3 regions of the Sediminitomix flava genome follow, and region 3 is predicted to be linked to each of the others. Evidence: riboswitches for the same ligand, from Rfam matches in the RefSeq annotation. Region 3 holds a riboswitch; each other region holds the start of a gene.

Region 1 (3,284 bases), on a different contig from region 3:
GTTTACAATACCCATATCCAAACCTGCTTTAATTGCATGATAAAGGAATGCTGAGTGCATTGCTTCACGAACTACATTGTTACCTCTAAAAGAGAAAGAGACATTACTGATACCTCCACTCACTTTCGCATGAGGAAGATTCTGTTTGATCCAACGTGTAGCCTCAATAAAATCAACACCGTAATTATTGTGCTCATCAATACCTGTAGCAACAGTAAGTACGTTAGGGTCAAAAATGATGTCTTGTGGAGGGAAATTAACTTTCTCTACTAATATATCATATGATCTCTTACAGATTTCAATTCTTCTTTGATAACTATCCGCTTGCCCTGTTTCATCAAATGCCATGACTACTACAGCTGCTCCATATTTCTTTACCAGTTCTGCCTTTTTAATAAACTCTTCTTCTCCCTCTTTCAAAGAAATTGAGTTTACAACCCCTTTACCTTGTACACACTTCAGACCAGCTTCAATTACTGACCATTTTGAAGAGTCAATCATAATTGGTAAACGAGCAATATCTGGTTCAGATGCAATGAGGTTTAGGAATCGGGTCATGGCTTCCTCAGAATCCAACATCCCTTCATCCATATTTACATCAATCATTTGTGCACCACCTTCTACTTGGCTACGAGCAACCTCCAAAGCTTCATCGTACTTATCTTCTTTGATAAGTCTTTTAAACTTCAACGAACCAGTAACATTTGTACGCTCACCAATGTTAGCAAACATACTATCTTCTTTGATAGAAATAGGTTCTAGTCCAGATAGGTGAAGTACTGCATCTTCTTCAGGAATTTGTCTTGTTTCATGAGGACTAACTACTTCAGCAATTTTCTGAATGTGATCTGGTGTAGTACCACAACATCCACCAATAATATTTACTAGACCATTACTAGCAAAGCCTTCAATAATTTCTGCCATCTCCTCTCCTGTTTGATCGTATTGACCAAATTCGTTTGGAAGACCTGCATTTGGGTGTGCTGAGATTAGACAATTAGAGACTCTTGAAAGTTCTTGAACATAAGGCCTGAGAAGATCTGCACCTAAAGCACAGTTCAAACCTACACTAAACAAGTTTGCGTGTGAAATGGAATGCCAAAATGCTTCTGCAACCTGTCCAGAAAGCGTACGACCACTCGCGTCAGTAATAGTACCAGAAACCATTACAGGAAGTCTTTTACCATAGCTTAGATTTGGAAATTCATCAGTGATTTCAACATTACCTTTTTCTTGATCATCAAAATACTTTTCGATCGCAAATAAAGCCGCCTTACAGTTTAGCGTATCAAAAACCGTTTCGACTAGAAGTAGATCACAACCACCTTCTACTAATCCTTTGGTCTGTAAATAGTATGCATCTACAAGTTGATCGAAAGTAACGGCACGATAACCCGGATCATTCACATCTGGGGAAATGGAAGCTGTTCTGTTTGTAGGTCCCATAGAACCTGCCACATATTTAGGCTTAGAAGGATCTTCCGCTGTTAATTCATCAGCTACTTCTTTGGCTATTCTTGCAGATTCATAGTTAAGTTCATAAACTATATGTTCAAGCTTATAATCTTCCATGGCTATTGTTGTACCACTAAAGGTATTGGTTTCAACAATATCTGCCCCTGCCAAGAAATACTGTCTATGGATATCCTTAATAATATCTGGACGAGTAATAGACAATAAATCGTTGTTGCCTTTAAGGTCAGATGGATGATCAGTAAATCTATCTCCTCTAAAATCTTTTTCTTCTAATTTATGGCGTTGGATCATAGTACCCATTGCACCATCCAAAATTAGAATACGTTCTTTCGCTAAGTCTTTGATGTCTTTTTTCTCCATGCTTGCAGTCAATTCATATTTTGACACACTAATTATACAGACGCATGTGAAAACAAACAATAGAAAATTCTTGATTGATTACTAGCAACTTACATATACTTTGTAAGTAGTTTTTGGTCATAAAAAAAAGGGCAAGAAAGCCCTATTTAATCAAAATAAATCTATGATTGCTTTCACCTATCTTCCTCAGACACCTCTGAGCCGGGAATTGGCACCAAGCATGTAAAGCTTCTTGGTTGCCAAGGCATCATTGAGCCCGGTCTCTCCACCTTTCAGGATAAGTGGTACAAAGATATGTAATCAATCTTATTATTAAAATTTTATTATTGAGAAATGTAATTTCACTTAATTAATTTCTCCAATTTTGTCCTTCTCCCACAGGTTCTTTCTGTATATTCATCCAAATTCGATATTGTTCTTGTGGATCTTGGTAATTAGAACGATATGACATTACAATTTGTGGGTTACTAAATGGCTTAAAGTTATTTTTTAATTCCATTGCCCATCTTTGATTTTCGGTTTGCATATTTTTCAATGCTAAGAAAGTTGCTTTAAACTCTTCTTTGGTTTCTGGAAATGGAAAAATATCAACTTCATCCAAGTAAACTGTCATTTCGGATAAAGGTACTTTAATGAATAAATGATCCTTACCTTCAAACTCAGGTAAAGCCACCTTTACTGTTTTATATCCTTGAAAACTCACTTGAATACTATCTACAGGTTTGATCAGCATTTCTGCTCTACCATCTCCTTTCGTAATAGCTCCTGTTCTTCCTGCCAACACATGCGCTCTGTTCAACGGACGCCCTGTTTCTTTTTCGTAAACAATTACTGTTAATTTATCAGTCTTAGCTTGGTCTTGAGCAAAAGATGGGAAATAAAAGAATAGTCCTACTATGACTAAGGTTATATAATTGATGTTTCTTCTCATAAAAATCTGATTCTATATTGAAGTAATTTGCTAGTAAAATATCATTATCGGAATAAATTTAACAGTATTACTGTTTGTTGACTTTAAAAGTCATAAATTCTCTTAATGGGTTAAAACATAAGTGAATAACCTAATCAAGTAAGGTTTTGTTTTTACAGCTATAAAAAAAACAAAAAAAGGCCATAAGATTTAACTTATAGCCTTTTATACTTTAATAGAAAATCTAAGCGTATGACTCTTCTATTGTATGTACCTTTTGATTGGGTGTGAATCTAGTATATTGTCTTACTTCAGTCCAATTTGTGTATTCTAAACCTTTTTCTTTCAATCTATCAAGAGTTTGAATAGATGGCCATGACATATATGGATATTTAGGCTCTTTGAATTGTGGTATTGGAATAATTGCTTCTTTATTATCAAGCTTGTGGAAATACTCATTAAACTGTTTCATCGCAACATGCATAAAGTTATACATGATAGTTAAATGAGAATCTTTCTTTCCTCTTTTTATTGGAGT
Region 2 (3,284 bases), 1.1 Mb from region 3:
ATGTTTGTCCCTGTCATTGACCAAGCAGAAAAGTTACGATCTTCTACATGCCCTTCCATTACCATTTTTACATGCCTGTGTCTTTCATCTGAAGAAATCTTGTTGTACAGCGCTTTCACTTGCTCTTCATCGCCTTCAAGTACCTGAAGAAAATACTCATCTGAACACAACAGCATTCCTGAGATTTTCTTGTCAGCATTGTTGGTTTGACTTTTTTTCAAGATTTCAAACAATTCATCATCTGATAGTTCTTCTGAACGAGTACTCGAATAACATAGATAGTAGATCATTTTTAAAACTGTTTAAGTGAATGATACTCCAATATCTATGATCTGCTTTTTTATTTTCAGTCAATTTCGAGCACTTTTTTACATAAGAATGATTTCAGTTTGAATACAAGAATCAATCAATTTCTCGATTGAAAACCTCTTGAATATGCCTCGCATTATCTCCTTCAATTTTATTAATTCGCTGTATCGTGTGAGGTGAGGCTTCAAAAATATGCTTAAAAATAATCCACTCAACTCGTTCGGTATGGGGCGGTGTGGTAAGTGAACCTCTATAATGAAAAAATGCAAAATCCTTACTTTTGTCAAGCCCTTTGGCAAGAGAACGAACATCTAGAGATTTAGCAGGCAATACAACTCTATCCCCTACTTTGTCTGGAATTCGTTCGATCAATTCTTTAAAGAAATTAGGATCTGTTCCTTCTTTAAAAAGCACAGCTAAAACTAAGTAATTTTTAGAACCATCCTTATTAGTATTTGAATGTACCAAATGCATTTCCATTGGATATGTCACACCATCTATCAAATGTTCTGACGGAGTATGAAAGTGAAGTTGGTCAAAATTGTACTCTATTCCATCAAAACTAAACGTACTTCCAGGTTCATATTCTACTTTTACCGTTTTGCCTTCATTGATAAGTTGGTGAGGTTTATCTGTGATATGTGTATAATTATAATAAATCGTATGTGTTGAATCGTCTTCTTCGGAGGTTACTATATTTATAGGTGATTGTAACTTCCCATGCCCTTTCTCTACAGAAAGGTAATGTGTTTGTTTGAGATGATTATCGGCAACAGTTTCGTCTTTGGGAGAATGTTTACAAGCTATAAAAAAGCTACATAGCAAAAAGAGAATGATACTTTTCATATGATTTTTAATACATAAACATCATTTTCTTCTTGAATAATTCAGACCTACATTCATCTAAATCACAATAGTTTATCCAATTCTGAAACTCTTCGTGAAAATCCTTTTATTGAATCTTTCTAAATAAAATTGGTGACACAATAGAATTTATATACCTTTGTATAGCTTATCAAGAAAGACCGAGGGACTGGGCCCGATGAAGTCTTAGCAACCCCCTTCCAAATAGGCAGGTGCTAATTCCCATTTCTGACAAGAGTCAGGAGAAGATAAGTTTCATCCTACCGATATGGACTCTTCTTTTTTGATAGCGTTTTGGATTGCACCGTGCACTATCATTTTCTGTATAAAATTTAGTGCTTTTCATTGGAATGTGATTTTTGATCTAAGAAAAATATAGGTTCTTGACCAAACAAATCTACATTGTAAGCTGTTTAGCATCGGAACAATAGTTCACGAGATATCCAGAATCTAAATAAAAGTTGATTTAAATTTAATAACTCAAGAATGGCATACCTATTCACATCTGAATCGGTGTCTGAAGGGCACCCTGATAAAGTTGCTGACCAAATCTCAGACTCAGTCTTAGACGCAATGTTGTCTCAAGACCCAGACTCTCGTGTTGCTTGTGAGACGCTCGTAACTACAGGGCTTGCAGTATTAGCTGGAGAAATCACAACAAAAGCATACGTAGAAATCCCTGATATTGTACGCGAGACAATTAATAATATAGGTTATAACAAAGATAATTATCAATTCTCTGGAGACTCTTGTGGTGTTCAAGTGGCACTGCACAGTCAATCACCTGATATTGCACAAGGTGTAAATGAAGGAGAAGGAGTTGATAAAGAGCAAGGAGCAGGAGATCAAGGGATGATGTTTGGTTATGCCACAAATGAGACTCCAGAATATTTGCCTACAGCTTTGGCATTCTCTCACCGTTTGGTAAAGGAATTGGCTAACATCCGTAAAAATGAATCTGATGTAATGCCATATCTTCGCCCTGATGCAAAAGCTCAAGTAACGATTGAGTATAATGAAGACGGTAAACCAAAGCGTGTTCATACAATTGTTGTTTCTACTCAACACGATGATTTTGCAGCAGAAGAAGAAATGTTAGCAAAAATTGCTGAGGATGTAAAAGAGCATGTTATTGCTAGAGTAATTCCTGCTGAATTATTAGACGGAGATACAATCTATCACATCAACCCTACAGGTAAATTTGTGATTGGTGGACCTCACGGTGATGCAGGTTTGACTGGTCGTAAAATTATTGTAGATACTTACGGTGGTAAAGGTGCTCACGGTGGCGGTGCATTTTCAGGAAAAGATCCTTCTAAAGTAGACCGTTCGGCTGCTTATGCTGCTCGTCACATCGCGAAAAACGTAGTTGCAGCAGGATTGGCAGACGAAGCGTTGGTACAAGTTGCTTATGCAATTGGTATCTCAAATCCAGTATCTTTGAATATCAATACTTATGGTACAGCTAAAGTAGGTCTTTCTGATGTAGAAATTGCGGCTAAACTTTCTCAAATTTTCGATATGCGTCCTAAAGCAATTATCGATCGTCTGGGATTGAAAAACCCTATCTATACTCCAACGGCAGCTTACGGGCACGTAGGTCGTTCTCCTTACACTGCTGAAGTAGAATTCAACACAGTTGATATCACTGAAGTTGATGGTGTTAAGACAGAAATCCGTAAGAAAGAACTTAAAGAAGTTGAGTTCTTCACTTGGGAAAAGACAGATTATGTAGGAAAAATTAAAGACGATTTTAGCCTTTAATCTTCCAAATCATATACATTTGAACCCCAATCTACTTGTTAGGTTGGGGTTTTTCACTTTTTCACCCTTTGGGTAAATGTAGAGATTGATATTTATGAAGAAGATTATCTTTTTTGTTACCAGCCTTTTATACTTCACCTTTCAAGCAAATGCTCAAGTTGCTTTAGATCAAAAAGTAAGTTCGTACACATGTGATTGCTTACGAAATTATGCTCCTGAAGAAATTGACGATGAGATAATGGAAAATTGTATTTCAGAAGCAATGAAAGCAGTAGCTCCAGAAATGACACAAGTGCAAATCAAAGCCCTTGAACAAGTCGATAATATGTGGGCACTTATTGAAAATG
Region 3 (3,284 bases):
TTCCCCAAGGAGAATGTTTTGCATTTGAAGCTACGATGATCAGATTCTCAGCTAAAGTAGGGTGTTTTACTGCCCACTCTAAAGCTTGTTGTCCTCCTAAAGAACCACCTATTAAAGTATGAATCTTTGAAATCCCCAAATCTACTCTCAGGAGATCTAGCGCATTGACCATATCACGAATTGTGATACTTGGAAAAGAATGATAATAAGGTTTATTAGTTCTAGGATTTACTGAAAGTGGTCCTGTAGAACCGTAACAAGAACCCAACACATTTGCACAAATAATGAAATGTTCGTCTGGATTAAAGATTTTATTATCCCCAAACAAACCACTCCACCAGTCCATGACATCGGCATTTCCAGTTAAAGCATGACAAGCCCAAATAATATTTGAGCCATCTTCATTGATTTTACCTGCGGTTTGGTATTCCAATTGAAATTCAGGAAGTATTTCTCCCGACTCCAGTTCAAATTCCTGCTGATATGTAAAGACTTGTGTGTGCATAATTCTGTGTAAATGTTGAAAAGCAGTCCCGAAGGACTGCCTTGGTTTTGTTTAGACTGCTAGTTCTTCATTAGCAAATGCGGCTGCAAATGCTTTTTCAAAATCAGATTTGATATCTTCAATATGTTCAATACCTACAGATACTCTCAACAATGCTGGAGTTACACCTGCGGCAGCTTGTTCTTCTTCACTCAATTGTTGGTGAGTCGTTGAAGCCGGATGAATAATTAATGTTTTAGCATCCCCTACATTTGCCAAATGACTCACTAATTCCAAAGAGTTTACAAATGTCTTAGCTTCTTCTAACCCGCCTTTCAATTCAAAAGAAAGTACTGCACCAAATCCATTGGTTAAGTATTTCTTAGCCAACTCATGGTGAGGATTATCTTTCAATCCAGGGTAATTTACTTTAGCAACAATTCCTTTTTCATCCAACCACTCCGCTAACTTTAGCGCATTGCTCACATGTCTGTCCACTCTCAAAGAAAGAGTCTCTAAACCTTGTAATAGTTGGAATGAGTTGAAAGGACTAAGTGATGGTCCAAAATCTCTTAAGCCCTCTACTCTTGCACGGATTGCAAACGCAATGTTTCCAAAAGGACTTTCAGAACCGAAAGTCTCCCAAAAATTCAATCCATGATAGCCCTCTGAAGGTTCCGAGAATTGAGGGAATTTTCCATTTCCCCAATTATAATTTCCCCCATCTACGATTACACCGCCAATCGAGGTTCCATGGCCACCAATCCACTTGGTAGCAGAAGCAGTTACGATATTAGCGCCGTGTTGTAGCGGCTTGAATAAATAACCTCCTGCACCAAAAGTATTATCCACAACTAATGGAATATCATGCTTTTTGGCTATCGCTGCTATTTTTTCAAAATCTGGAATATTGAAACCTGGGTTCCCGATGGTTTCAAGGTAAATTGCTTTTGTCTTTTCATTAATTGCTTCATCAAAAGCTTGAGGTTGATCACCATCAACAAAGTTGACTTCAATTCCTAAACGTTGAAAAGCAATTTTGAATTGATTGTAAGTTCCGCCATAGAGGTAAGTCGAGCTAACGATATTATCACCTGCTTGGCATAAGTTATTTAATGCAATGAACTGGGCAGCTTGTCCTGAAGCGACAGCTACAGCAGCTACGCCACCTTCTAGGGCAGCAATTCTTTTTTCAAAAACATCCGTAGTTGGGTTCATGATACGAGTATAGATATTCCCGAATTCCTTCAGTGCAAATAAGTTAGCACCATGGTCGGCATCCTTAAACCCGTATGAAGTCGTCTGATAAATAGGCACAGCTCTTGATCCTGTAGTAGGGTCTATATCTTGACCTGCGTGTACTTGTAAAGTATCGAAATGTAAACTTGCATTTGACATAGTAGTAATGATTTTGAAGGTGTTAAATAAGAAAATAGGTTGACACAGATGTGTCGAGAATTCCCAGATACAGATATGCCGATGTGATATACAGCAAATTGTATATGATTATTCTAGCTATTAATCGAATAGAATAGGGAATTTTAGAAAGGGTATGTATGTGACTAGCACATTCGCATTCGCAAGCGCATTCGGTACTTTGTAGAAATAAAAATTGTACCTATCAGATGATGATGTGATCCCGCAAGAACGGAAGTTTTTGTTGTAGTTGTTTTCATTATTGTTTCGATTTATATATCCTAAAACTTGATTTAGGCAAGGATTTAGCACCTTATCGTTTCTTCACTTTGGAAGGACAGGTTGCTAGAGGGTCATTGAGCCTTGTCTCTCGCCTCTTCCCTATAAACCCAGACACTAAAAAAGTGCGGTTGATCGAGAATTGATACCTCAAAACAACGGCACTTTTTTTTAGTATCCAAATAATCATTCGATTTTTTTCAAATAATCTAAATAAATCACTGAAAACATTTAAACATTTTCAATTCCATCAACTATTTAAAAAGCAAAATCAAACAAACTGAAAATCAACAACTTTAGTCAACCAAAGAAACTTGAACTAATTGATCAAAGAATTTTTCGATGAGAGGACGAATAGTTTTAGAATCGTCATAATTATTTATGATAATAGCAAAAGCAAACTCTTCCGAATCCATATTTTCAGCATAACCAGAATAAGCTAAAACGCGCTTCATACTTCCACTCTTTGCATGGATTTTTCCATTTGCAATAGAAGACCTACACATGTATTTCACCGTCCCTGACTTCCCTACAATCGGGATTGATTTTTTGAATGAATTAAAGACATTCGTACGGGTCATTTTAGATAACATCAAAGTCATTTGACGACTAGTAACACTGTTAAATCTTGATAGACCACTACCATCCTCCATATTAAATCCTGACATTGGCAAACCTCGATTCTCCCATTCATTACGAATCCTTTCAATCCCTTTTTCAGTACTCCCCTTTACTCCAAGTTTTTGATGAGAAATTGCTTTAGCCAGACATTCAGCATACAAATTATTACTCTTATGGTTGACCTCTGTAATCAAATTTGACAATGTCTCTGATTGAATTACACTTATAAGATTAAGATTCTTCTCTTCAAGATTAGATACTAATGTTTCTCCTTGAATTTCAACCCCTAAACCTTTCATATAATCCACCATAGAATGAGTTGTCTGAAGACTTGGAAAAGGTAATGCACCCTTGATTTTAAAACGATTTCGATGGGGAGGAATTGACCCTCTTATAAACCTTTGATTACTTCGAGGGCTTCCAAAAATATAAGCCTGATCACCAGAACCTTTTGCGCCAGATACAACTTCATTATTGAAATTAA

What was found. Region 3 has a riboswitch for S-adenosylmethionine ahead of BC781_RS07650 (O-acetylhomoserine aminocarboxypropyltransferase/cysteine synthase family protein). Riboswitches for the same ligand answer to the same signal wherever they lie in the genome.
Region 1: it holds a riboswitch for S-adenosylmethionine, as region 3 does, so the genes downstream of both, metH (methionine synthase) here and BC781_RS07650 (O-acetylhomoserine aminocarboxypropyltransferase/cysteine synthase family protein) in region 3, are expected to answer to the same signal.
Region 2: it holds a riboswitch for S-adenosylmethionine, as region 3 does, so the genes downstream of both, metK (methionine adenosyltransferase) here and BC781_RS07650 (O-acetylhomoserine aminocarboxypropyltransferase/cysteine synthase family protein) in region 3, are expected to answer to the same signal.

The regions. Positions count from the first base shown of each region.
Region 1 is NZ_QGDO01000007.1:270,750-274,033, forward strand. It holds gene metH (methionine synthase) at 1-1,836, opposite strand, end outside; SAM riboswitch class I at 2,011-2,120, opposite strand; gene BC781_RS21640 (peptidase associated/transthyretin-like domain-containing protein) at 2,186-2,767, opposite strand; gene BC781_RS21645 (formyltransferase family protein) at 2,991-3,284, opposite strand, start outside.
Region 2 is NZ_QGDO01000002.1:1,220,422-1,223,705, forward strand. It holds gene BC781_RS12025 (BLUF domain-containing protein) at 1-290, opposite strand, end outside; gene BC781_RS12030 (carbonic anhydrase family protein) at 403-1,155, opposite strand; SAM riboswitch class I at 1,319-1,428, shown strand; gene metK (methionine adenosyltransferase) at 1,660-2,937, shown strand; gene BC781_RS12040 (tetratricopeptide repeat protein) at 3,032-3,284, shown strand, end outside.
Region 3 is NZ_QGDO01000002.1:77,681-80,964, forward strand. It holds gene metX (homoserine O-acetyltransferase MetX) at 1-505, opposite strand, end outside; gene BC781_RS07650 (O-acetylhomoserine aminocarboxypropyltransferase/cysteine synthase family protein) at 557-1,882, opposite strand; SAM riboswitch class I at 2,170-2,290, opposite strand; gene dacB (D-alanyl-D-alanine carboxypeptidase/D-alanyl-D-alanine endopeptidase) at 2,476-3,284, opposite strand, start outside.